3 regions of the Arthrobacter sp. NPDC056691 genome follow, and region 1 is predicted to be linked to each of the others. Evidence: riboswitches for the same ligand, from Rfam matches in the RefSeq annotation. Region 1 holds a riboswitch; each other region holds the start of a gene.
The links. Region 1 has a riboswitch for S-adenosylmethionine ahead of ACFRAU_RS21130 (homoserine O-acetyltransferase). Riboswitches for the same ligand answer to the same signal wherever they lie in the genome.
Positions count from the first base shown of each region.

Region 2: it holds a riboswitch for S-adenosylmethionine, as region 1 does, so the genes downstream of both, ACFRAU_RS13285 (aminotransferase class V-fold PLP-dependent enzyme) here and ACFRAU_RS21130 (homoserine O-acetyltransferase) in region 1, are expected to answer to the same signal.
Region 3: it holds a riboswitch for S-adenosylmethionine, as region 1 does, so the genes downstream of both, ACFRAU_RS17620 (DUF1737 domain-containing protein) here and ACFRAU_RS21130 (homoserine O-acetyltransferase) in region 1, are expected to answer to the same signal.

Region 1 covers NZ_JBHTXX010000033.1:57,520-64,533, forward strand. Annotated here, with positions in the region: gene ACFRAU_RS21125 (bifunctional o-acetylhomoserine/o-acetylserine sulfhydrylase) at 1-1,135, shown strand, start outside; SAM riboswitch class IV at 1,241-1,356, shown strand; gene ACFRAU_RS21130 (homoserine O-acetyltransferase) at 1,369-2,562, shown strand; gene ACFRAU_RS21135 (MFS transporter) at 2,777-4,159, shown strand; gene ACFRAU_RS21140 (alcohol dehydrogenase catalytic domain-containing protein) at 4,173-5,309, shown strand; gene ACFRAU_RS21145 (LysR family transcriptional regulator) at 5,376-6,278, opposite strand; gene mmsB (3-hydroxyisobutyrate dehydrogenase) at 6,421-7,014, shown strand, end outside.
Region 2 covers NZ_JBHTXX010000014.1:107,050-114,063, forward strand. Annotated here, with positions in the region: gene ACFRAU_RS13260 (MFS transporter) at 1-1,382, shown strand, start outside; gene ACFRAU_RS13265 (fluoride efflux transporter FluC) at 1,369-1,734, opposite strand; gene ACFRAU_RS13270 (fluoride efflux transporter FluC) at 1,731-2,204, opposite strand; gene ACFRAU_RS13275 (metal-dependent transcriptional regulator) at 2,211-2,924, opposite strand; gene ACFRAU_RS13280 (class I SAM-dependent methyltransferase) at 2,935-3,729, opposite strand; gene ACFRAU_RS13285 (aminotransferase class V-fold PLP-dependent enzyme) at 3,827-5,233, opposite strand; SAM riboswitch class IV at 5,268-5,381, opposite strand; gene hisN (histidinol-phosphatase) at 5,559-6,371, opposite strand; gene ACFRAU_RS13295 (ribosome small subunit-dependent GTPase A) at 6,438-7,014, opposite strand, start outside.
Region 3 covers NZ_JBHTXX010000024.1:27,686-34,699, forward strand. Annotated here, with positions in the region: gene ACFRAU_RS17610 (aromatic amino acid ammonia-lyase) at 1-1,140, opposite strand, end outside; gene ACFRAU_RS17615 (NtaA/DmoA family FMN-dependent monooxygenase) at 1,144-2,439, opposite strand; SAM riboswitch class IV at 2,637-2,752, shown strand; gene ACFRAU_RS17620 (DUF1737 domain-containing protein) at 2,766-3,074, shown strand; gene ACFRAU_RS17625 (rhodanese-like domain-containing protein) at 3,071-3,481, shown strand; gene ACFRAU_RS17630 (O-succinylhomoserine sulfhydrylase) at 3,483-4,691, shown strand; gene ACFRAU_RS17635 (YegP family protein) at 5,079-5,459, shown strand; gene ACFRAU_RS17640 (aminotransferase class V-fold PLP-dependent enzyme) at 5,514-6,677, shown strand; gene egtD (L-histidine N(alpha)-methyltransferase) at 6,716-7,014, opposite strand, start outside.

The DNA of each region.
Region 1 (7,014 bases):
CCCGACCCAGGACGCCGTCGAACAGCGGGTCGCCAGCCTGGAAGGCGGGCTTGCCGCGCTGCTCCTGAGCTCCGGCCAGGCCGCCGAGACGTACGCCATCCTCAACGTCGCCGAGGCCGGCGACCACGTGGTGGCCAGCCCCAGCCTCTACGGCGGCACCTACAACCTGCTGGCACACACCCTGAAGAAGTTCGGCGTGTCCGTCACCTTCGTGGCCGACCCGGACAACCTGGAGCAGTGGCGCGACGCCGTGCAGCCGAACACCAAGCTGTTCTTTGCGGAGGTGGTGTCCAACCCCCGGCAGGACGTCCTGGACATCGAAGGTGTTTCCCGGACCGCGCACGAGGCCGGCGTGCCGCTGATCGTTGACAACACCCTGTCCACGCCCTACCTCATCAGGCCGCTCGAGTGGGGCGCGGACATCGTGGTGCACTCGGCCACCAAATACCTGGGTGGACACGGGGCCGCCATTGCCGGTGTCATCGTGGATTCAGGCAACTTCGACTTCAGCAGGGACCCGGAACGCTTCCCGGGCTTTAACACGCCGGACCCCACCTACAACGGCCTGGTCTACGCCCGCGACCTCGGCGCAGGCGGTGCCCTGGGAGCCAACCTGTCCTACATTCTCAAGGCGCGGGTCCAGTTGCTCCGCGACCTGGGCTCCGCGGTGTCCCCGTTCAATGCATTCCTCATCGCACAGGGCCTGGAAACATTGAGCCTGCGCGTGGAGCGCCACGTGGCCAACGCGGTGGCCGTCGCCAGTTGGCTGGAAGCCCGGGGCGATGTGGAGTCGGTGGCCTACGCCGGCCTGCCGTCCAGTCCCTGGTACGAGCGTGGCCTGAAGTACGGGCCCAAGGGCACCGGCGCGGTGGTGTCCTTCACCGTGGCGGGCGGAGCCGAGGCGGGCAAGCGCTTCGTGGACGCCCTGGAACTGCACTCCCACGTGGCGAACATCGGTGACGTCCGCTCCCTCGTCATCCACCCGGCGTCGACCACGCACAGCCAGCTGACTCCGGAACAGCAGGGCGTGGCCGGGGTAGCCCCTGGCCTGGTCCGGCTGTCCGTGGGCCTGGAGCACATCGACGACATCCTGGCCGACCTCGAGGCCGGATTCCGCGCGGCGAAGGGCGCCTGATTCCAGGTGCCGCAGGTGGAACTCCCGGCCCCTGAGCGGGCGGGGAGTCACACAGCCGTCACATTCTTCGCGCAGATGTCCGCCTGTTTCGTAAACTGGGCAACAGGTCATGAGTGCCAGCGACAGCCCCGGCTTGCTGGCCGGCAACCCTCCTTCCGCGGTGGGGTGCCCCGGGTGAAGACCTGGCCTGCCGGACAGCTGCCGGCGGGCAAGCGCGTAGAAGAGGTTTACCCATGACGATTTCCGTCAGCAGCACCGACGTTCCCGCCGGCAAGACGCAAAGCCGCACTGTTCCCAGCCGAGCAGTTCCCGGCGACACGGTTCTTCCCGATGGCACAGTTCTTCCCGACGGCACGGTCCAGTACCTGAATATTGGCAGCCTGGAGCTCGAGGCCGGCGGATTCCTGCCGGACGTCACCTTGGCCTATGAAACCTGGGGAACGCTCAACGCGGAAGGCTCCAACGCCATCCTCGTCCAGCATGCCCTCACCGGCAGCACGCACGTGACGCGTGGCGCCGGTGACGAGGAGGGCTGGTGGGAACAGCTCGCCGGGCCAGGTGCGCCGGCGGACACTGACAGGTTCTTTGTCATTTCCATCAACATCCTGGGCGGCTGTTACGGGTCCACCGGACCGTCGTCGACCGCGCCGGACGGCAAGCCCTGGGGTTCGCGCTTTCCGCTGGTGACGCTCAGGGACTCCACCGTTGCCGAGGCGAGGCTCGCCGACCGGCTCGGCATCGGCAGTTGGCACGCCGTGGTGGGCGGATCCATGGGCGGGGCACGCGCGCTCGAATGGGCAGTGACTTTCCCGGAGCGGGTGCGCCGCTGCGGCGTCATCTCCGTCGGTGCCAGGAGCACCGCCGAACAAATCGCTTTCGCGCAGGCGCAGACCCTTGCCATCCGGCAGGACCGCCACTTCAGCGGGGGCGACTACTACGGCGGCCCGGAACCCGAAGAGGGCCTGGCGCTCGCCCGGCGGATTGCCCACATCACCTACCGGTCCGCCTACGAACTCGATTTCCGGTTCGGCAGGAACGCCCAGGCCGCTGAAGAGCCGCTGCAGGCCGATGCCCTGGCGGGCCGCGGCCGTTACCAGGTGGAGAGCTACCTCGACCACCAGGGCAACAAGCTCGTCCGGCGCTTCGACGCCAACAGTTACATCGCCCTGACGGAAGCACTCATGAGCCATGACGTCACCCGCGGGCGGGGGACACTCAAGGAAGCCCTGGCCCGGGTCACCGCCAACTTCTTCGTGGCCGCCGTCGAGACGGACCGGCTGTACTTTCCCGCCCAGTCGATGGAACTCGCCGAGGCCCTGCCCGGGAATGTGGACGTGCACATGATCGATTCGCCGATCGGCCACGATGGCTTCCTCACGGAGATCGGCCAGCTGAACGCCCAGCTCAGGGAACATTTCCTCAACTGATTCCGGAGCCGTCCTTGGGACCGGAGCCGGCCGCATCGTGGCAACGCCGCCGGCGTACGTGTGCATTTATGCAGATGCGCCCTGCACTATTTGGCGTTGAGCTTGCGTCATCGGCAGACCATACTCGTTGAATCCGGCGTTCGTGGTGCGCATCACACCCATTCGCCACCGACTGGTCCCCGTGGTGTCGAGGAAGACGCCGAAGGAGTTCGCAATGAGTACGGAAAGCTCCGCCGTAAGGCGTGCAGAAGAAACCGACGTCAAGGCCTCAGGCCTCAAAAAAGTTGTCACGGCGTCCATGGCCGGCACCGTCGTGGAGTGGTATGAGTTCTTCCTCTACGCCTCGGCCGCCACCCTGGTCTTCGGCAAGGCCTTCTTCCCCAACGCCGGCACCGAGCTGGACGGCATCATCGCCGCCTTCCTCACATACGCCGTCGGCTTCGTTGCCCGCCCGATCGGCGGGATCGTCTTCGGCCACTTCGGCGACAAGTTCGGCCGCAAGCAGCTGTTGCAGCTGAGCATCATCCTGGTGGGTGTTTCCACCTTCCTCATGGGCTGCCTGCCGACGTTCCAGCAGATCGGGTACTGGGCGCCCGCGCTCCTGGTCTTCCTGCGGTTTGCCCAGGGCTTTGCTGTCGGCGGTGAATGGGGCGGCGCGGTCCTCCTCGTGGCCGAGCACAGCCCCAGCAAGTCCCGCGGTTTCTGGGCCAGCTGGCCGCAGTCCGCCGTGCCCATGGGCAACCTGCTCGCCACGGCCGTGCTGTTCATCCTGTCCTCCACGCTGACCCAGGAAGCGTTCCTCGGCTGGGGCTGGCGCGTGGCGTTCTGGCTCTCCGCGGTGATCGTCCTGATCGGCTACTACATCCGCACCAAGGTCAACGACGCCCCGATCTTCCTCGAAGCCCGCAAAGAGGTCGAGGCCGGGCACAAGGGCTACGGTGTTGCCGAGGTATTCAAGCGCTACCCGCGCGGCGTCTTCACCGCCATGGGCCTGCGGTTTGCGGAGAACATCCTCTACTACCTGGTGGTGACGTTCTCCATCACCTACCTCAAGACCGTGGTCCAGGCCGACACGACGCGGATCCTGCTCCTGCTGCTGGTTGCCCACGCCGTGCACTTCGCCGCCGTTCCGCTGGTTGGCAAGCTGTCTGACCGCTTCGGCCGCAAGCCGGTCTACATGGCCGGCGCCATCCTGGGCGCAACCTGGGGCTTCTTCGCCTTCCCGATGATGGACACCAAGAACGACGTGATCATCCTGGCCTCCATCATGATCGGCCTGCTGTTCCACGCACTCATGTACGCCGGCCAGCCGGCGATCATGGCGGAAATGTTCCCCACCCGGATGCGCTACTCCGGCGTCTCGCTGGGCTACCAGGTGACCTCCATCGTCGCCGGTTCGCTGGCCCCGATCATCGCAGCGTCGCTTCTGGGCACCTACAAGTCCTCCGTTCCGGTGGCCATCTACCTGCTGATCGCCTGCGCCATCACCGCCGTCGCGGTGTTCTTCCTCAAGGAAACCCGCGGCGTCTCGCTCCACGACGTGGACGCAGCGGACGCCCGGGGCACCGCCGACCTGCTCGCGGCCGGCAAGAAGTAGATCCGGCTTTCCCATGAAAGCAGCAGTCCTCTACTCCACCGTCCCCCATACGGCTACTGCATCGCAGGAGCCCAGCTACGCCGAGGCCCGGCCCCTCGTGGTGCAGGAGCTGGAGCGGCCGGAGCCGCGTGCCGGCGAGCTTGGTGTGGCGATCACGTATTCCAGCCTGTGCCATTCCGATCTTTCCGTGGTGGACGGTTCCCGGGTCCGGCCGTTGCCCATGGCACTGGGCCACGAGGCGGTGGGGCGGGTGGTGTCTGTCGGCGGGGGCGTCTCCGATGTATCGGTCGGCGACCATGTGGTGCTGGTCTTCGTGCCGAGCTGCGGGGACTGCCGCGCCTGCAGGTCCGGCCGCCCCGCGCTCTGCCACCGGGCGGCCGAGGTCAACGGCTCGGGCGACCTGCTGCACGGCGAGGCGCTGCTGCGGACACCGGCGGGGGAGCGGATCAACCACCACCTGGGCGTCTCGGCTTTCGCCGATTATGCCGTGGTGGCCCGGGAGTCGGTGGTGGTGATTGACGACGACGTCCCTGACACTGTCGCGGCGATGTTCGGTTGCGCTGTGCTCACCGGCATGGGAGCCGTGCTGAACACTGCCGCTGTCACGGCCGGCCAGTCGGTGGCCGTTTTCGGGCTCGGGGCGGTGGGGCTTTCGGCTGTCATGGCCGCCGCCCTCGCCAGGGCGGGCAGCGTGATCGCCATCGACCCCAATCCCGGCAAGCACCAGCTCGCCCTCGACTGCGGCGCGACAGCGGTGGGAACGCCCGAGGACGCAGCCAGGCTCATCGCGGATGCCGCGGGCGACGGCGTCGACGTCGCCATCGAAGCCGTCGGCTCCGCCGGCGTGATCGCCGCCTGCCTGGGGCACGTGACCCGGGGCGGCGCCGTGGTTTCGGTCGGCCTGCCCCATCCGTCAGCCGAGCTGACGGTCCCCGCGCTGCAGTTCGCCGGGGCCGGCAAGGTACTGCTGGGTTCGTACATGGGCGACGCCGTTCCCGGGCGGGACATCCCGCTCTACCTGGGCTACTGGCGCGAGGGCAAGCTGCCGGTGGAGCTGCTGCACACGGACACCAGGCCACTCACCGAGATCAACGAGGGGCTGGATGCGCTGGCGTCCGGGCAGGTGGTGCGGCGGCTGTTCCAAGCCTGAGGTGCGTGGCCCGGCGGCCGCACTGCTGCGGCGTCGGCGGTGCTGGCGTGCCGGTTCTCCGGTGCGTCAGCCCGCCAGCAGCCCTGCCCGGGATTTCACTTCCTCCTTGAGTGATGCGATGACGGCCTGAACCGCGGCCGAGCGGAGGGACTCGGGGCGTGCCACCGCCCAGATGGGCAGCTGACGCTGGAAGTCGTCCGCGAGGACCGGAACGAAGTCCGGCTGCCCGGCCACCATGAAGTTCGGCAGCAGCCCGATGCCCGCGCCCTGCCGCACCGCCTCCACCTGTGCGAACACGCTCGTGGCCTGGAAGCTTGAGCTGGGCATCGGCAGCTGCGAGGACCAGCGGTGTCCCAATTCTGCCACCTGGAGCGCAGACTCAACGTAAGACACAAAGCCGTGCTGCCCCACGTCGTCGAGCGTTTCCGGCAGTCCGTGTTCCGCGGCGTAGCCGGGGCTGGCGTAGAGGCGCAGGTAGTAATTGCTCAGGAAGATGGTCTGGGCGTTGCTGACGTCGGTCCGGCCCACCACGATTTCCAGGTCCACGCCGGATCTGTTCTGGCTGACCTTCCGCGTGGCGCTTAGCATCTCGATGTTCAGCTGCGGATTTTCCTGCTGCAGCCGGACCAGTGCCGGGGTGACGAACACGGCCCCAACCCCGTCCGTCGTCGCCACGCGCACCAGCCCGGACAGGGCGCTCTGGTCCTGGCTGATGAGGCCGGAGAGCGATCCGAGCGTGCTCTCGATGGCTTCCGCCGCCTCCACCGCGGACGCGCCCAGCTGGGTCAGTTCCCAGCCGTGCGGGCTGCGTTCGAGGGTGCGCCCGCCCAGCTGCTTGTCCAGGGCGAGGATCCGGCGGGAGATGGTGGTGTGGGTGGTGCCGAGCGTTTCCGCCACCGCGTTGAACCTGCCCAGGCGGGCAACTGTCAGCAGGATCAGCAGGTCGTCCGGGCTCGGAAGCCGCCTCAGGTCCACGGCAAGCCTTCCTCTCATGTGCATCAGTGCACATACCGTCTGTAATTTTTCCCCTTGATTGCACTCTAGCAGGGTGTGATCGTGGACACGGACCTTCCGGCCCCGGCGGCCGGATCCGTAGCAAAGGAGCTTACGAATGGCAGTCATCGGTTGGATCGGCCTCGGAAACATGGGTGGCAACATGACCGCGAACCTGGCGAAGGCCGGGCACGATGTCCGCGGCTTTGACCTCAATCCCGCGGCGCTCGCCGCCGCCGAGGAGGCCGGCGTCAAGCCGGTAGGCAGCATTGCCGAGGCCGCCGACGGCGCGGACGTGGTGTTCACCATGCTGCCCAAGGGTGAGCACGCCCGCGCCGTGTACCTCGGCGAAGACGGCGTCCTGGCCCATGCGGACACCCGCACGCTGCTGGTGGACTCCTCCACCATCGACATCGCGTCCGCCCAGGAACTGCACGACGCCGCCGCTGCCGCCGGCTTCCGCTTCGTGGATGCCCCGGTGTCCGGCGGCATGAGCGGGGCCCGGGCCGGGACGCTGACCTTCATGGTGGGCGGGGAAGCGGGCGCGGTCGCAGACGCCACCGGCTTCATCGGCCCGATGGCAGCCAACATCATTCCCACCGGCGGCGCCACCACCGGCCAGGCGGCCAAGATCTGCAACAACCTGATGCTCTTCATCAACCTGGCGTCCACCGCCGAGGGTGCCGTCCTGGCAGACCGGCTGGGCCTGGAC
Region 2 (7,014 bases), on a different contig from region 1:
ATGCCAGCCAGACCACCGCGCCCACGCGACTCCAGCGACAGGTACTGACGGTTGCGATTGTGGCGTCGTTCATGGCGATCCTTGACAGCTTCGTCGTCAGCCTGGCGCTGCCCGCCATCGGCAGGGAACTCGGCGGTGGCCTCCGCGTCCAGCAGTGGGTGGTGGACGCCTACCTTCTCACGCTGGGCGCCCTTATCCTGGCGGCCGGCTCGCTGTCGGACCACTTCGGACGGGTACGTGTGCTGCAGTGGGGGCTGGGCGGGTTTGCCCTCACCTCGGTCCTCTGCGGGGCAGCATGGACCGCCGAAATGCTTGTGGTGAGCCGCGGGCTGCAGGGCGTGGCCGGAGCGCTGCTGGTTCCCAGCTCGCTCGCGCTGATCGTCAGCCACTTCGACAGCGGCAGCCAAGGTGCGGCCATCGGTAAATGGTCGGCGTGGACAAGTGCCGCCGCCATCGTGGCCCCCCTGATCGGTGGCGTGTCGGTGGACCTGCTCTCGTGGCGGGTCATTTTCTTCGTCAACGTCCTGCCGGCGGCGGCCATCTGGCCCGTGCTGGCCAGGTTGCGGAAGGCCGACACCGCACCCGGCGTTTCCGGCAGGATCGACATTGCGGGGGCTCTCCTTGCCGTCGTTGCGCTTGGCGGTCCGGTCTATGCCCTGATCGAGCAGGGGAGCGCGGGGTGGGGCAGCCTGCAGGTCTGGCTGTCGCTGGCCGCAGGCCTCGTGGCCACGGTGGCCTTCCTCATCCACGAATCGCGGACAGCCGCCCCGCTCCTGCCCCTGGGCATGTTCGCGGTCCGGAACTTCGGCTGGGGCAACATCGCCACCGCCGCAATCTACGGCGGGTTTTCCCTCGGGTTTTTTGCGCTGGGCATCTACATCCAGCAGGTGGGCGGCATGAAGGCCACCACCGCCGGCCTGGCGCTGCTGCCCTCGACCGTGATCCTGATGCTGTTGGCATCATTCTTCGGCGGCCTTGCCGGCAAGTACGGGCCGCGGTGGTTCATGACTGCCGGGCCGGTGCTGTGTGCGGCCGGCTTCCTGCTCACACTGTCCGTTGGCGGCGCCCTGAACTACTGGAGCCAGGTCCTGCCCGGGCAGCTGGTCTTCGGCCTCGGCCTTTCCATGACGGTGGCACCCCTGACGGCGGCCATCCTGGGATCCGTGCCCGAGAAGCAGGCGGGCGTGGGCTCCGCGGTGAACAATGCGGTTTCGAGGATCGCCGGCCTGGTCTGCATCGCGTTTGCGGGTTTCATCGTCGGTCCGGAGCTGACGACGCCGGGCCTGCACCGCGCACTGCTGGCCACGGCCGCGCTGCTGTTGCTGGGTGCGGCCTGTTCCGCCGTCGGAATCCGCAACCCCGTGCCGGCTAGCCGCCGCTGAGCGCGATTCCCGCCGCGGCCGCAGCCAGCCCCAGCACCAGGTTGGCGAGGATGTTTGAGGCGGCGGCAAGGTAGCGCCGTTCACTGGCCAGCCGCACCGTGGCCGTGGTCCAGGAACTGAAGGTGGTCAGCCCGCCGGCGAGCCCGGTGGCCACAGCAGAATGCCATTCGGGGCCGAACACCGAACTGACACCCACGGACAGCCCGATCACGAACGAGCCCACCAGATTGACCAGCAGGGTAGCCCAGGGCCAGTGCCGCCACGGGGACGGGAACCCCGCCAGCCAGCCGTCCACGGCGAACCTGAGGAGGGCCCCGGCGACGCCGAAAAGCCCCACGAGGAGCGCCGTCACGGTCCAACCCCGTCAGTGCCGCGGAGAGCACGAGGGGCGCCCAGCACCTTGCCGGTCCGCCAGCCGGCGGCGGCCGCCGCCAGCCCCAGCAGGACGGACAGTCCCAGATAGAGAAGCCCCAGACCGGGGAGCCCGGCACGGGTCAGTTGGTCTGTGGAAAATACGACGGCGGAGAAGGTAGTGAACGAGCCCAGCACGCCTGGCCCGATGGCTGCGCGGAGCCAGAACGCGGTGTGCGGCCGCGCGATCCAGATGGTGGTGAGGGCCGCCAGCACGAAACTGCCCACGACGTTGATGCCCAGCGTGGCCCACGGCAGGTCGCCTGGCTGGTCCGGGAACAGCAGTCCCAGCGCGTACCGGAGTTCCGTGCCCAGCAGCCCGCCGGCGGCCACGGCCGTCCAGACCCGCCAGCCGTAGCCGGCCCCCGTCTTGTGGGCGGTGCCGGTGCTGCCGGCCAGGGGAGCAGGCACCTGTGCCTACAGGCCGGCCATGCGGCAGCCGGGATGCGCGGAGTCACTGTGGATCCACAGTGCGGAGGCCACTTCGTCGGCCAGGTCAACGTCACGGCTGGTCCCGGGGGAGCCGATGCGGACCACGAGTGCGCCGCCGAAGGGCTTGCGGCCGCGCACCTCGACGTCGGCGTCGAGGCTGATCTTTTCCGCGGCAAGGTAACGCAGCAGCTCCGGGTTCTCGTCGCTGATCCGGGTAATCCTGCCCGTGTGGCCGTCGTCGAGCTCGATCATCCGGTGGGCAGACGGCATCCGGACGGTGCCGTCTGCGGCGGGAATCGGATCGCCGTGCGGATCCCGTGACGGGTTGCCCAGGCGGGCTGCCAGCCTCTCAATGAAGGTGTCCGAGACTGCGTGTTCCAGCTGTTCGGCCTCGTCGTGGACTTCGTCCCAGCTGTAACCGAGGTCCTTGACCAGGTACGTCTCGATGAGCCGGTGCCGCCGGACCATGGAGAGGGCAAGCCGGACACCCTCGGGCGTGAGCGTAATGGCGCTGTAGGGCTTGTGGAGGACCAGGCCCTGGTCCTTGAGCTTGCGCACCATCTCGGAAACCGAGGAATTGGCCACGCCGAGGCGCTGTGCAAGCTGGGTGGAGGTGATGGGCTTGTCCTGCCATTCCGTGAAGGAATAGATGACCTTAACGTAGTCCTCGATCGAGGAGGAGGGCGTACTGGTCTTCACAGCGTCAAGCCTACCCGCTGCCACCACGGCGTTCGGCCCTGACAGCCCGCCAGGTCTGGGTGAGGTAGGGAAGCTGCAGCAGTGCGCCCTCGGCATGCCCCAGGTGCTCGTGCAGGTACCAGGTCAGGTTGCCGGTGACCTTGGCGCGGGTGGCGTCGTTGGCCGCCAGGTAATAGCTGCGGGACTTGGCCAGTTCGAGGATGTCGTCCGGGGTGACGGGATCCTCCCACCGGGTCAGGTGGCTATCCAGGGACGTAAATTCCGGGCCGACTTTGGGGCGGAAGTCGGGTTTGTGGACGTCCCCCGCGTGCATGATGCGGGACAGCCGGTGCACCCACGGCACTGAGGTGTCCAGCTGGTTCCAGATCAGGCCCAGTACCCCGTGGGGTTTGAGGATCCGGGAAATCTCGGTGCTGGCCCGCGCGGGGTCGCACCAGTGCCACGCCTGGGCAACGCTGACGACGTCGAATGCCGCGTCGGGCAGTCCGGTCTCCTCCGCGGTCCCTTCCAGAACCCGGACCGGGCGGTAGTCACCGCCCGAAAAGACACGGCTGAGCTGCTCCAGCATGTCCGCGGAAGGGTCCACGGCGGTGACGCTCAGCCCGCGTTCCACCAGCAAGGCCGTGAATTTACCGGTTCCGGCGCCGATGTCGGCAGCTGTGCGGGCCCCGGCCGGAATAAGCCAGTCCGCGGAATCGGCAGGGTAGCCGGGACGGACGCGGTGGTAATGCTCGCCGCCGTCCTGGAAGCTCTGCCCGAGCTCCTGACGCCGTCCGTGATGAAGTTTGGGACCGCCCCGTGCCACGCACAGTCTCCTTAGTCCGACGTCGAAAATTACCTTTCGAATTTACCGTACAGGGTGCGCTGGCGTGGACCTCCGCCGTGGCAGGCCGGGGCGGAGGTTAGTCCTGCACGCAGGGGGCGGCGCCGGCGGTGCCGGGGGTGTTGGGTGCCCACGCGGGGTAGGTGCGGGTGTCGTTCGCCGGAACCCAGCGACCGGCGTCCACCACGTAGTCCCAGCCGAGGCCGGAGCGGCGGAGCTCCTCGATGCCGGCGAGCAGCCGCTGGGCGTCCTCGAGCCGTGACCCAACGCCGAAGCTGGCGCGCAGGGAGCCGGACGGCAGGCCTAGGCGCTTGAGCAGGGGGTGCGCGCAGAAGCGGCCGTCGCGGAGTCCCACGCCGTGTTCGGCCGACAGGTAAGCGGCCACCAGGCCGGCGTCGTAACCCTCCAAGGAGAAGTTGACCACGCCAATGGCGTCGTCCGGGTCGCTGTCCTCGAAGATCTGGTGGACGGTGACGCCGTCGATCTTGCGTAGCCCCTCGACGAGGAAGGACCGGATGGCGGCCTCATGGGCATGCCAGCTCTGCGGATCCAGGGCGGCGATGACCTGGGTTGCCCGGGCCAGGGTGGCGGCTCCGAGCACGTTGGGTGAGCCGCCCTCGTGGCGGGCGGGGCCGGTGGCCCAGCTGACGCCGTCGAGCCTGGCCTCGCTCACAGCGCCGCCGCCGGCGAGGTGGGGGTTGCCGGCGTCGAGCCAGTCGGGACGGCCGATCAGCACGCCGGCCCCGAAGGGGGCGTAGAGCTTGTGGCCGGAGAAGGCGAGGTAGTCGACGTCGTCCGCGGCGATGTTCACGCGCCGGTGCGGCGCGAGCTGCGCGGCGTCAACCACGATCCGGGCACCGTATTCGTGGGCCAGCGCAGCGAGGCGCCGGATCGGAAGGATCTCGCCGGTGACGTTGGAGGCGCCGGTCACGGCAAGGAGGCTGACGTCACCGTGCTCCAGTTCGGTGCGCAGGCTGCTGATGGTCGCTTCCAGCGTTTCCGAGGCCACGACGCTGCGGTGCGGCACACCCTGCCACGGCAGCAGGTTGGCGTGGTGCTCGATGTCCAGGTACAGCACTTCACCGGTGTGGTGGTGCCCCTCCACCGGCAGGCAACCGGCCAGGAGGTTGAGGGAGTCGGTGGTGTTCCGGGTGAAGATGACGGCGTCATCGGCGCGGCCGCCCACGAACTCCCGCACGATGTCCCGCGCGTTCTCGTACACGGACGTGCTGATCTGCGAGGCATAACCCGCGCCGCGGTGCACGCTTGCGTAGTACGGCAGGATCTCGTTGAGGTATGCAGAAACGACGGACAGGGCAGGCGCGGAGGCGCCGTAGTCCAGGTTGGCATAGCGGACGTGGCCGCCCTGGATCAGCGGAGCCTGGATTTCCGCGCCGGTGACGGCGGCCAGGGGACGGCCTGCGGCGGCAAATCGGCCGTCCAGCACGCCAGCGTCGGTGGTGGGGGAAATGATTGCAGTCGTCATGGGACCTCACTGAGAAAGGACCCCGTGTGACGGGGATCCGCGCTTGCCGGGTCCGTTCCGGATCGGCCTGGTCGTCACCCGGGGCACCCCACCGCGAATGGAGGGTTGCCGGCCAGCTAACCGGGGTTTAGCGCTGGCACTCGTGACCTGTTACGAGACTAGGACATCCGGAGGGGCGATGAAAAAGCCGGTTCGGAATGTTAAGCGGATTATTACGCAGCATGGATATGCGGCTCACGGCCGAATAAACGACGGCGGTCGTCACCAAAAGGGGACGACCGCCGTCGTAATATTCAGCGCTAAGGCGCCGGGGGAGGGGGGAAAGCTAGAGCAAATCGTCCAGCTGCGGGTTCAGCCGCTTCAGGACCTCCGAGTGCAGGATCGAGTTGGTCGCCAGGGCGTTGCCGCCGAACGGGCCGTCCGTGCCTTCGAGGGAGGTGAAACGGCCGCCTGCCTCCGTCACGATCGGCACCAGCGCCGCCATGTCGTACAGGTTCAGCTCCGGTTCGCAGGCGATGTCCACCGCTCCTTCGGCCACCATGCAGTAGGACCAGAAATCGCCGTAGGCGCGGGTGCGCCACACATCCTCGGTGAGCCGGAGGAATTCATCGAGGTTGCCGCGGTCCTTCCAGCCGCCGAGGCTTGAGTAGGACAGCGAGGCGTCGGCGAGGCTGGACACGTTGGATACCTTGAGCCTGGTCGCGGCGGCGAGGGAACGGCCCGAGTACGCCCCTGCGCCCTTGGCCGCCCACCAGCGCTTGCCGAGCGCAGGGGCGCTGACCACGCCCACGACGGGTTCGCCCTCATCGACCAGGGCGATCAGCGTGGCCCACACCGGCACCCCGCGGACAAAGTTCTTGGTTCCGTCGATGGGATCGATGATCCAGCGGCGGGAACCGTGGCCGGAACTTCCGAACTCTTCACCGAGCACGGCGTCACGGGGACGGGAGCGGGACAGCTGGCCGCGGATGGACTCCTCGGCGGCCTTGTCCGCATCGGTGACCGGCGTCAGATCAGGCTTCGTCTCGATTTTAAGGTCCAGCGCCTTGAACCGGCTCATGGTCTGGTCGTCCACGGAATCGGCCAGCACATGGGCCAGACGCAGGTCATCGTTGTACGTTGAAGCGGGTTGGGTCATGGTTCCAAACTACCCTCAAAGGCCCGGCGGGGCGGGGAGGCAGTGGCCGGGCTGCGCCGGGGGAGGCTATCCGACGCTGCCGAGTTCCTTGGTTTCCTGGCCCTCCGCGCGCGGGTCGGTGCCCAGGAGGCGGCGCAGGGACGCGAGCCTGGCCGCTCCCGTGGGGCCGGCGTGGCCGGCCGCGACCCATGCATCCACGCCGCAGTTGACGGCGCTGGCGTCGTGCTTGCAGCCGCGTTCGCAGGCCTCGGTGCCCGGCTCAAGGTCGGGGAAGGAGTGCAGGATGCGGTCCGGGTCGACGTGGGCCAGCCCGAAGGAGCGGATGCCCGGCGTGTCGATGATCCAGCTCCCGGCCGGGGCGTCAGCGAGCTTGAGGGCAAGGGCCGACGACGACGTGTGCCTTCCGCGGCCCGTTACGGCATTGACGCCGCCGGTGGCACGTTCGGCGCCGGTCAGCGCGTTGACCATGGTGGATTTTCCGACGCCGGAGTGGCCCAGCATCACTGTCACCTTGCCGTCCAGATGGGCGCGGAGTTCGGACACCGCGGCAACGTCGAGCCGGGCGGAGAGACCGTCGTCGGACCGGGCGTCGATGCCGGATGCGTCAGAGTCAGCAGTGCGGCTGATAATGACCGGAAAGTCG
Region 3 (7,014 bases), on a different contig from region 1:
CCGCTCGCTGCTGATTCCCACGTGCGCCAGTCCCAGCCGCAGCGCCTCGAACGCCAAGGCGAGCTGCATCGGCTGGAAGTTTCCGCCTGACACCATCCGGCCCGAGGCTATGTCCGTTAGCGGATTGTCGCCCCTGCCGTTGAGCTCCACCTCGAGCGCCTCGGCCAGGGCCGTGACCTGGGCACGGAACGCACCGTGCGTCTGCGGCGCCGCGCGAAAGGACAGGGCATCCTGGACTGACACCTGCCGCCGCGGGTCCTCCAGCCAGCCTCCGCGCACCAGGCGCCGGACGTTGGCCGCCGAGACGCGCTGGCCGTCCACAGCCTTGGCCGACTGCACAGCAGGCGAGAACGCGCTCAGGTTCCCGCCGCCGTCGTACCGTGCGGTGGCCTCAAGCGAGAGCGCCAGGGCGGTGTCCGCCATATCGGCGAGCCTCCGGATGCGGCGGAGTTCCAGCGCGCCGGTGCCGATCGAATAGGAGTTGGCGCTGACCAGCGCCAGGGCCTCGCCCGGCGCCAGGACCAGCGGTTCCAGCCCGGCTGCGGTGAGCGCTTCCGCGCCGTCCTGCAGGCCGCCGTCGGCAGTTAGCGCCTGTCCCTCCCCGATGGCGACGGCGGCAACCGCCGCCAGCTGGGTGAGGTCCGACGAACCGACGGACCCGTCGCGCGGAACGGCCGGCAGCACGGCCCTGTTCAGCAGTTCGGCATAGAACCGGGCAGTTTCCGGTCGCACCCCCGAGCCTCCCCGGGTGAACCCGATGAGCCTGGCCAGGATGAGGGCACGGACTTCATCCCGGCCCAGCAACGCGCCGACGCCGCTGTGGTGGTAGCGCACCACCTGCAGCTGGAAGTCGAGGATGGATTCCTGCTCCACAGCCGTGTCCCGTCCGGAGCCAAGCAGGGTGTTGAGGCCATAGACCCGGTCACCGGAATCGATGGCTGCCTGAACCACCTCGCGGGACAGGCCCACGAGCTCGAGGGCTTCGGCGCTGAGGACCACCTCCACCGCGGGATCGGCGGCCGCCGCGGCCACGTCGTCGGCCCGGATGTGGGCCGTGCCGATCAGGAACGTGCCGCGCCGGACGCCCGGCAGGAGTCCGTCGGATCCTCCGGCCCCCGCCCTTGCACCGGCCCCTGCCATGGCCTAGAAGTCCAGCAGGTTCCGGCGGAAGCCGCCGTCGCCATAGCTCGTCCGCAGCAAACCCCGACGGCGGAGCACCGGCGCCAGCCTGTCCAGCACGCCGTGAATGGTGGCCGGGTCCACGAAGCCGGAGAAGAGGAACCCGTCGCCGCCCACCGCGGCCCCGGTTTCCTCAAGGTAGTCGGCGATTTCTTCCGCGGTGCCAATGATGCTGTCACCGGCGCCGCCGCTGCGGGCCCGCAGGATCTGCCGCAGGGTGGAACCCGGCGGCGCGGCCTTGGAGAAGTGCTCCAGGGTGCCCTGGTTGCTGTTGGTGCTGAGTTCGGGGAGGGGCGCGTCGAGGTCGAACTGCCTGAAGTCGATGACGGACAGGTAGGAGATCGAGTTGAGCTGGCTGTCGATGTCCCGCTGGGTGAGCTCCCGCCGGGCAGCCCTCAACTCCTCGGCCTCGGCCCTGGAACTGGTCACGGTGGGCTTGAGGACAAACAGCACCTTGACGTCGTCGGGGTTCCGGCCGGCCCCGGCGGCTTCGGCGCGGATGGAGTCCCGGTACGCTTTCATGCCGTCCACGCCGCGGGCCAGGGCAATGGCAACATCCGCGTTCGCCCCGGCGAAGGCCTTGCCCCGGGGCGATGCCCCGGCCTGCACCAGCACCGGCTCCTCCGGCAGCGGTGCCGTGTTCAGCGGTCCCCGGACCTTGAAGAACTCGCCGTCGTGGTGGATCGGCCGGACTTTCGTGTGGTCCGCGAAGATGCCTGCCCGGGTGTCCTCCAGGATGGCGTCCGGTTCCCAGCTGCGCCAGAGCTTGCGGACGACGTCCACGAACTCCTCGGCCTTCTCGTAACGGAGGTCGTGCTCGATCTGCTGGTCCAGTCCGTAGTTCTGCGCGGCGAGGTCGCTGCCGGAGGTCACCACGTTCCAGCCCAGCTGCCCGTTGGAGAAGTGCTGCAGGGTTGCCAGCAGCCGGGCCGCGGTGAAGGGCGGATAGAAGGAGGCGCTGATGGTGGGCACGATGCCCAGGTGCTCCGTGGCGGAGAGCAGGTACGGCACCAGCGCCAGCGGATCGTGCTTCGGCGCAAAGGACGCCTGCGCCAGCGAGACCTCCGCGCTGCCCCCGTAAGTGTCGGGGACGGTGAGCGAGTCCTCGATGATGAACAGGTCCAGCCCCGCCCGCTCGAACTCCCGGACCGCATGCTGATAGGGGGCCGGCTTCTTCCAGTCATAGCCGATTCCGTAGCCGGGCGTGCCCCAGCCCTGAACCCCGAAGCCATGGCCCACAAACCATCCAAAGTGCAGCATGGGAGTCACTGTATTCGCGGTCGAATCATTCACTGTGGCCTGGTTTCATCCGGCGTTACGGCGGTTCATCTTCCGTCATTATCCTCCCGGCCACCGGCTTTGTAACCGCAACGCGGCGTCACACCGGGCCCGATGCGTTACGGAACATGACGGCGGCGGCGGTGCGCGCCGCCGTCGTCAGTGTTACGTTTTTGGGGAGTAATGAGTACCGGCATGAAGCCCTGACTGGCCGGTCGGCAACCCTCCATTCCACGGCGGGGTGCCTCAGGTGAATACTCGGCATATCGACCACTTCGAGCTGCAAGCGTGAGAAAAGGAGATCCGTCGTGTCAGACGCCCCCGCCGTTGCAACGCTGCCGTCCCAGCAGGATAAACCTGAGGAAAAGCTGTCCTACCGCCTGATCACGGGGCCGGACAACCGCGAGTTCTGTGAGCGCATCACGGCGGCCCTGGCCGAGGGATACGTGCTGCACGGCAGCCCCGCAGCCACCTTCAACGGCACCAGCGTCATCGTGGCCCAGGCCGTCATCCTGCCCGCCGCCATCGCCACCGCAGATGCGGCCGTCGCCACCGCAGTGGACCGGCTGGACTTCGACGAGGACCTCACCGCCCAGGCTTTCGAGGGGCACGCATGAGCTACGCCGGAGACCTCACCCCCCAGGACGCCTGGGCAAAGCTCGAGGAAGGCGCCGTCCTGGTGGATGTGCGCACCGAGGGCGAATGGGCGCACATCGGCATTCCGGACACCAAGGCCACGGAGAACGATCCGCTCTTCATCCAGTGGACCTTTCCCGGCGGCATTCCCAACCCCGACTTCGTCGAGCAGCTGAAGCAGCAGGCGCCCGAGGACACCCGGGTGGAGCTGCTGTTCCTGTGCCGCTCCGGCCAGCGCTCCATCGCTGCCGCCACCGCCGCCACGCAGGCCGGCTTCACGGCCTACAACGTTCTCGAAGGCTTCGAGGGTGAGCCTGACCGCTACGGTGAGCGCACCGTGAACGGCTGGAAGAACCGTGGCCTGCCGACAAACCTGGGAAAGAACTAAGTTGACCTTTAATCACGACGCCGCCGGCTGGAGCCCCGATACCCAGGCCGTCCGCGGCGGGCTTGACCGCACCAATTTCCAAGAGACCACCGAACCGGTCTTCCTCAACTCGGGGTTCGTCTACGAGTCGGCAGCAGCCGCCGAGCGCGCCTTCACCGGCGAGGACGAGCGCTTCGTCTACTCGCGCTACGGCAACCCGTCCGTGGCCACCTTCCAGGAGCGCCTCCGCCTGCTCGAAGGCACCGAGGCGTGCTTTGCGACGGCGTCCGGCATGTCCGCCGTGTTCACCGCCCTGGGCGCCCTGCTCGGCGCCGGGGACCGCGTGGTGGCCAGCCGTTCCCTGTTCGGCTCCTGCTTCGTCATCCTCAACGAAATCCTGCCGCGCTGGGGCGTGGAGACGGTGTTCGTGGACGGGCCGGACCTCGAGCAGTGGCGGGCCGCCCTCTCGGTGCCCACCACGGCCGTATTCTTCGAATCCCCGTCCAACCCCATGCAGGAAATCGTGGACATCGCCGCTGTCAGCGAACTCGCCCACGCCGCCGGCGCCAAGGTGGTGGCGGACAACGTCTTCGCCACCCCGCTGCTGCAGCGCTGCGGAGACCTCGGCGCAGACGTGATCGTCTACTCCGGCACCAAGCACATCGACGGCCAGGGCCGCGTGATGGGCGGCGCCATCCTGGGCACCAAGGAATTCATCGACGGACCGGTCAAGCAGCTCATGCGCCACACCGGACCGGCGCTCTCCGCGTTCAATGCCTGGGTTCTCACCAAAGGCCTGGAGACAATGGCGCTCCGGGTGAACCACTCCTCCGCCACGGCGCTGCGCCTGGCCGAATGGCTGGAAACGCAGCCGGCCGTCAACTGGGTCAAGTACCCGCTACTCAAGTCGCACCCGCAGTTCGAACTGGCGGCCAGGCAGATGAAGGCCGGCGGAACGGTCCTCACGCTGGAACTTGCGACGACGGCAGGCCAGTCGGGCAAGGAAGCCGCCTTTGCGCTGCTGGACGCCTTGAGGATCATCGACATCTCCAACAACCTGGGCGACGCCAAGTCGCTGATCACCCACCCCGCCACCACCACGCACCGGGCCATGGGGCCGGAAGGGCGCGCCGCGATCGGGCTCAGCGACGGAGTGGTGCGGCTGTCCGTGGGCCTGGAGGACGCGGATGACCTCATCGCCGACCTTGAACAGGCGATCAAGCAGATCTGACGCTGCCGGATCCCTCCCTTTGGGATCCGGCCCTTCGGGGCCTTCTCTTCGAGCCTTTCCTTCGGGCCTTCCCTTCGGGATCTGACTGCTTTCTTACCTTCAATGGCGGGCTGTGAACGTGCGTTGCGCTGCACGTACCTTCGTTTCGGCCGTCCTTGAGAACGGGGGGTGCGGCACGGTTTAGTGGGGTGTACAGACAGGGTTTACCCAGGGTTTACACGGATGGTCTTGTTAGGCTCCATGTGCACTGGGCAGACTCTAATAACACCGATGAACCGATCAAACCCCTGTCGGTTCAGCACCCCACCCAAGGACAGACGCAGCGATGCGTTCGGGGCCACGGCCGCGAAGACGCTGCGTGCAGCCTCCCTGACCGGAAGGACCGCCATGGCCGGAGTATTTGAAGTTTTTGTTGATGCAGAATCCCAGTTCCGGTTCCGGCTGAAGGCCCCCGATGGAACGGTGCTGGCAATCTCCGCTCCCTTTGAGGACAAGCGCGCGGCTGCGGCCGGGATCGCCGACGTACGCGAATGCGCCGGGACGGGCCTCATCACGGACCTTTCCGCGGCGACGCCGCAGGTTCAGGGATCCGTACCGGCGGCTGCTGCTGCCCAGGTACCCGCCCAGGCTCTTCCGGCGCGGGCCGACCACGGCAGGCAGGGATTCGGAAAGAAGCGCACGCCGTCGGAAGCTGCCGGCGCCCGCGGCGCGGGGCACTGGAGGCCGACGGCCCCGGCCGCCCCTGCACGCTGGACCGGCGCGGCCTGACGCAAAGGGTGCAGATCTGGGCGCAGCCCTGCCGTGTGAGGCAGGATGTGGGCTATGCCAATCGATGTCGACGAGGTGCGCAGGCAGACCCGCGGGCTCCGCAACGTAGTCCATTTCAATAACGCCGGAAGTTCCCTCATGCCCGGCCCTGTTGTGGACACCGTCGTCGGCCATCTGCGCCGCGAAGAGGACATCGGCGGTTATGAAGCGGCAGAGGAAGCCGACGACAGGCTTGAAAACGTCTATTCCTCGGTGGCTCGGCTGCTCGGAGCCCGGCCGGAGGAGGTAGCCCTTGCCGAGAACGGCAGCCGGGCGTGGGCGGCGGCGGTCTACAGCTTTCCCTTCACTCCCCGCGGGCGGCTGCTGATCGGCAGCACCGAATATGCCGGCAATGTCCTCGCACTGCGGCAGCTTGCGGAGCGCAACGACCTTGAGATTGTTGTTCTGCGAGATGATGTGCACGGACAGGTCGACGTGGAACACCTGCAGCTGGAACTGGAGCGCGGAAACGTCGCCATGGTGGCCCTGACCCATGTCCCCATGGCGAATGGCCTGGTCAACCCGGCGGCCGAGGTCGGCAAGCGTTGCCGTGCCGCCGGGGTGATGTTTGTGCTCGACGCGTGCCAGTCAGTGGGCCAGGTGCCTCTGGACGTGCAGGCTTTGGGCTGCGACGTTCTGGCGGGCACCGGACGGAAGTTTCTGCGCGGCCCGCGGGGTACGGCGTTCCTGTACGTGCGTGCAGCACTCCTCGACCGGCTGGAACCATCCATGCTGGACGGGCACTCCGCCCGTCCAGCCGGGTCCTCCGGCTTTGAAGTCCGCAGCGATGCCCGGCGCTTCGAGAGCTGGGAGAGCAATGCCGCCGGAAGGCTGGGGCTGGGACGTGCCGTCGATTACGCCCTGGACTTGGGCCTGGACGCCGTGCAGGAGCGTGTGGCCGGGCTGGCTGACCGGCTGCGGACTGAACTGGCGTCAGTACGGGGCGTTACCGTCCACGACCGCGGGATCACCCGTTGCGGCATCGTCACCTTCACGGTGGCCGGCAGCGATGCTGGCGGCATCAGGCGCCTGCTGGCAGACCACCGGATCAACGTCTCGGTGGCGCCCCGCTCCTTCCCCGCGGGGACACCGCCGGAGGCCGAAATGGTGGTGCGGGCCTCCGTCCACTACTACAACACGGAAGCCGAAGTGCAGCGCCTGGTAGGCCTCCTTCAATAGAAGCCCGCCGGTATCGGCGGGTCCCTCCGGCGGTCAGCTCAGGTGGCTTCTGCCAGCGTCATGGCAAAGCGCCCCTGCCGGTCAGTCCACTGCCCTGCGACGGAGAACCCGGCTGATTCCAGCTCGTTGACCACTCCTTCAAGCCGGAATTTGGCGGAAATCTCGGTGCGCAGTTCCTCCCCCTCGTGGAAACGGACTTCCATGCCCACCCCCGGCAGCCGGACCAGCATGGGCTTGCTGGCGCGCAGCCGCATTTCGATCCACTCCTCCTGGGGCATCCACACGGCCACATGTTCGAAGGCCATCACATCAAAATCACCGCCCAGCTGGGTGTTGA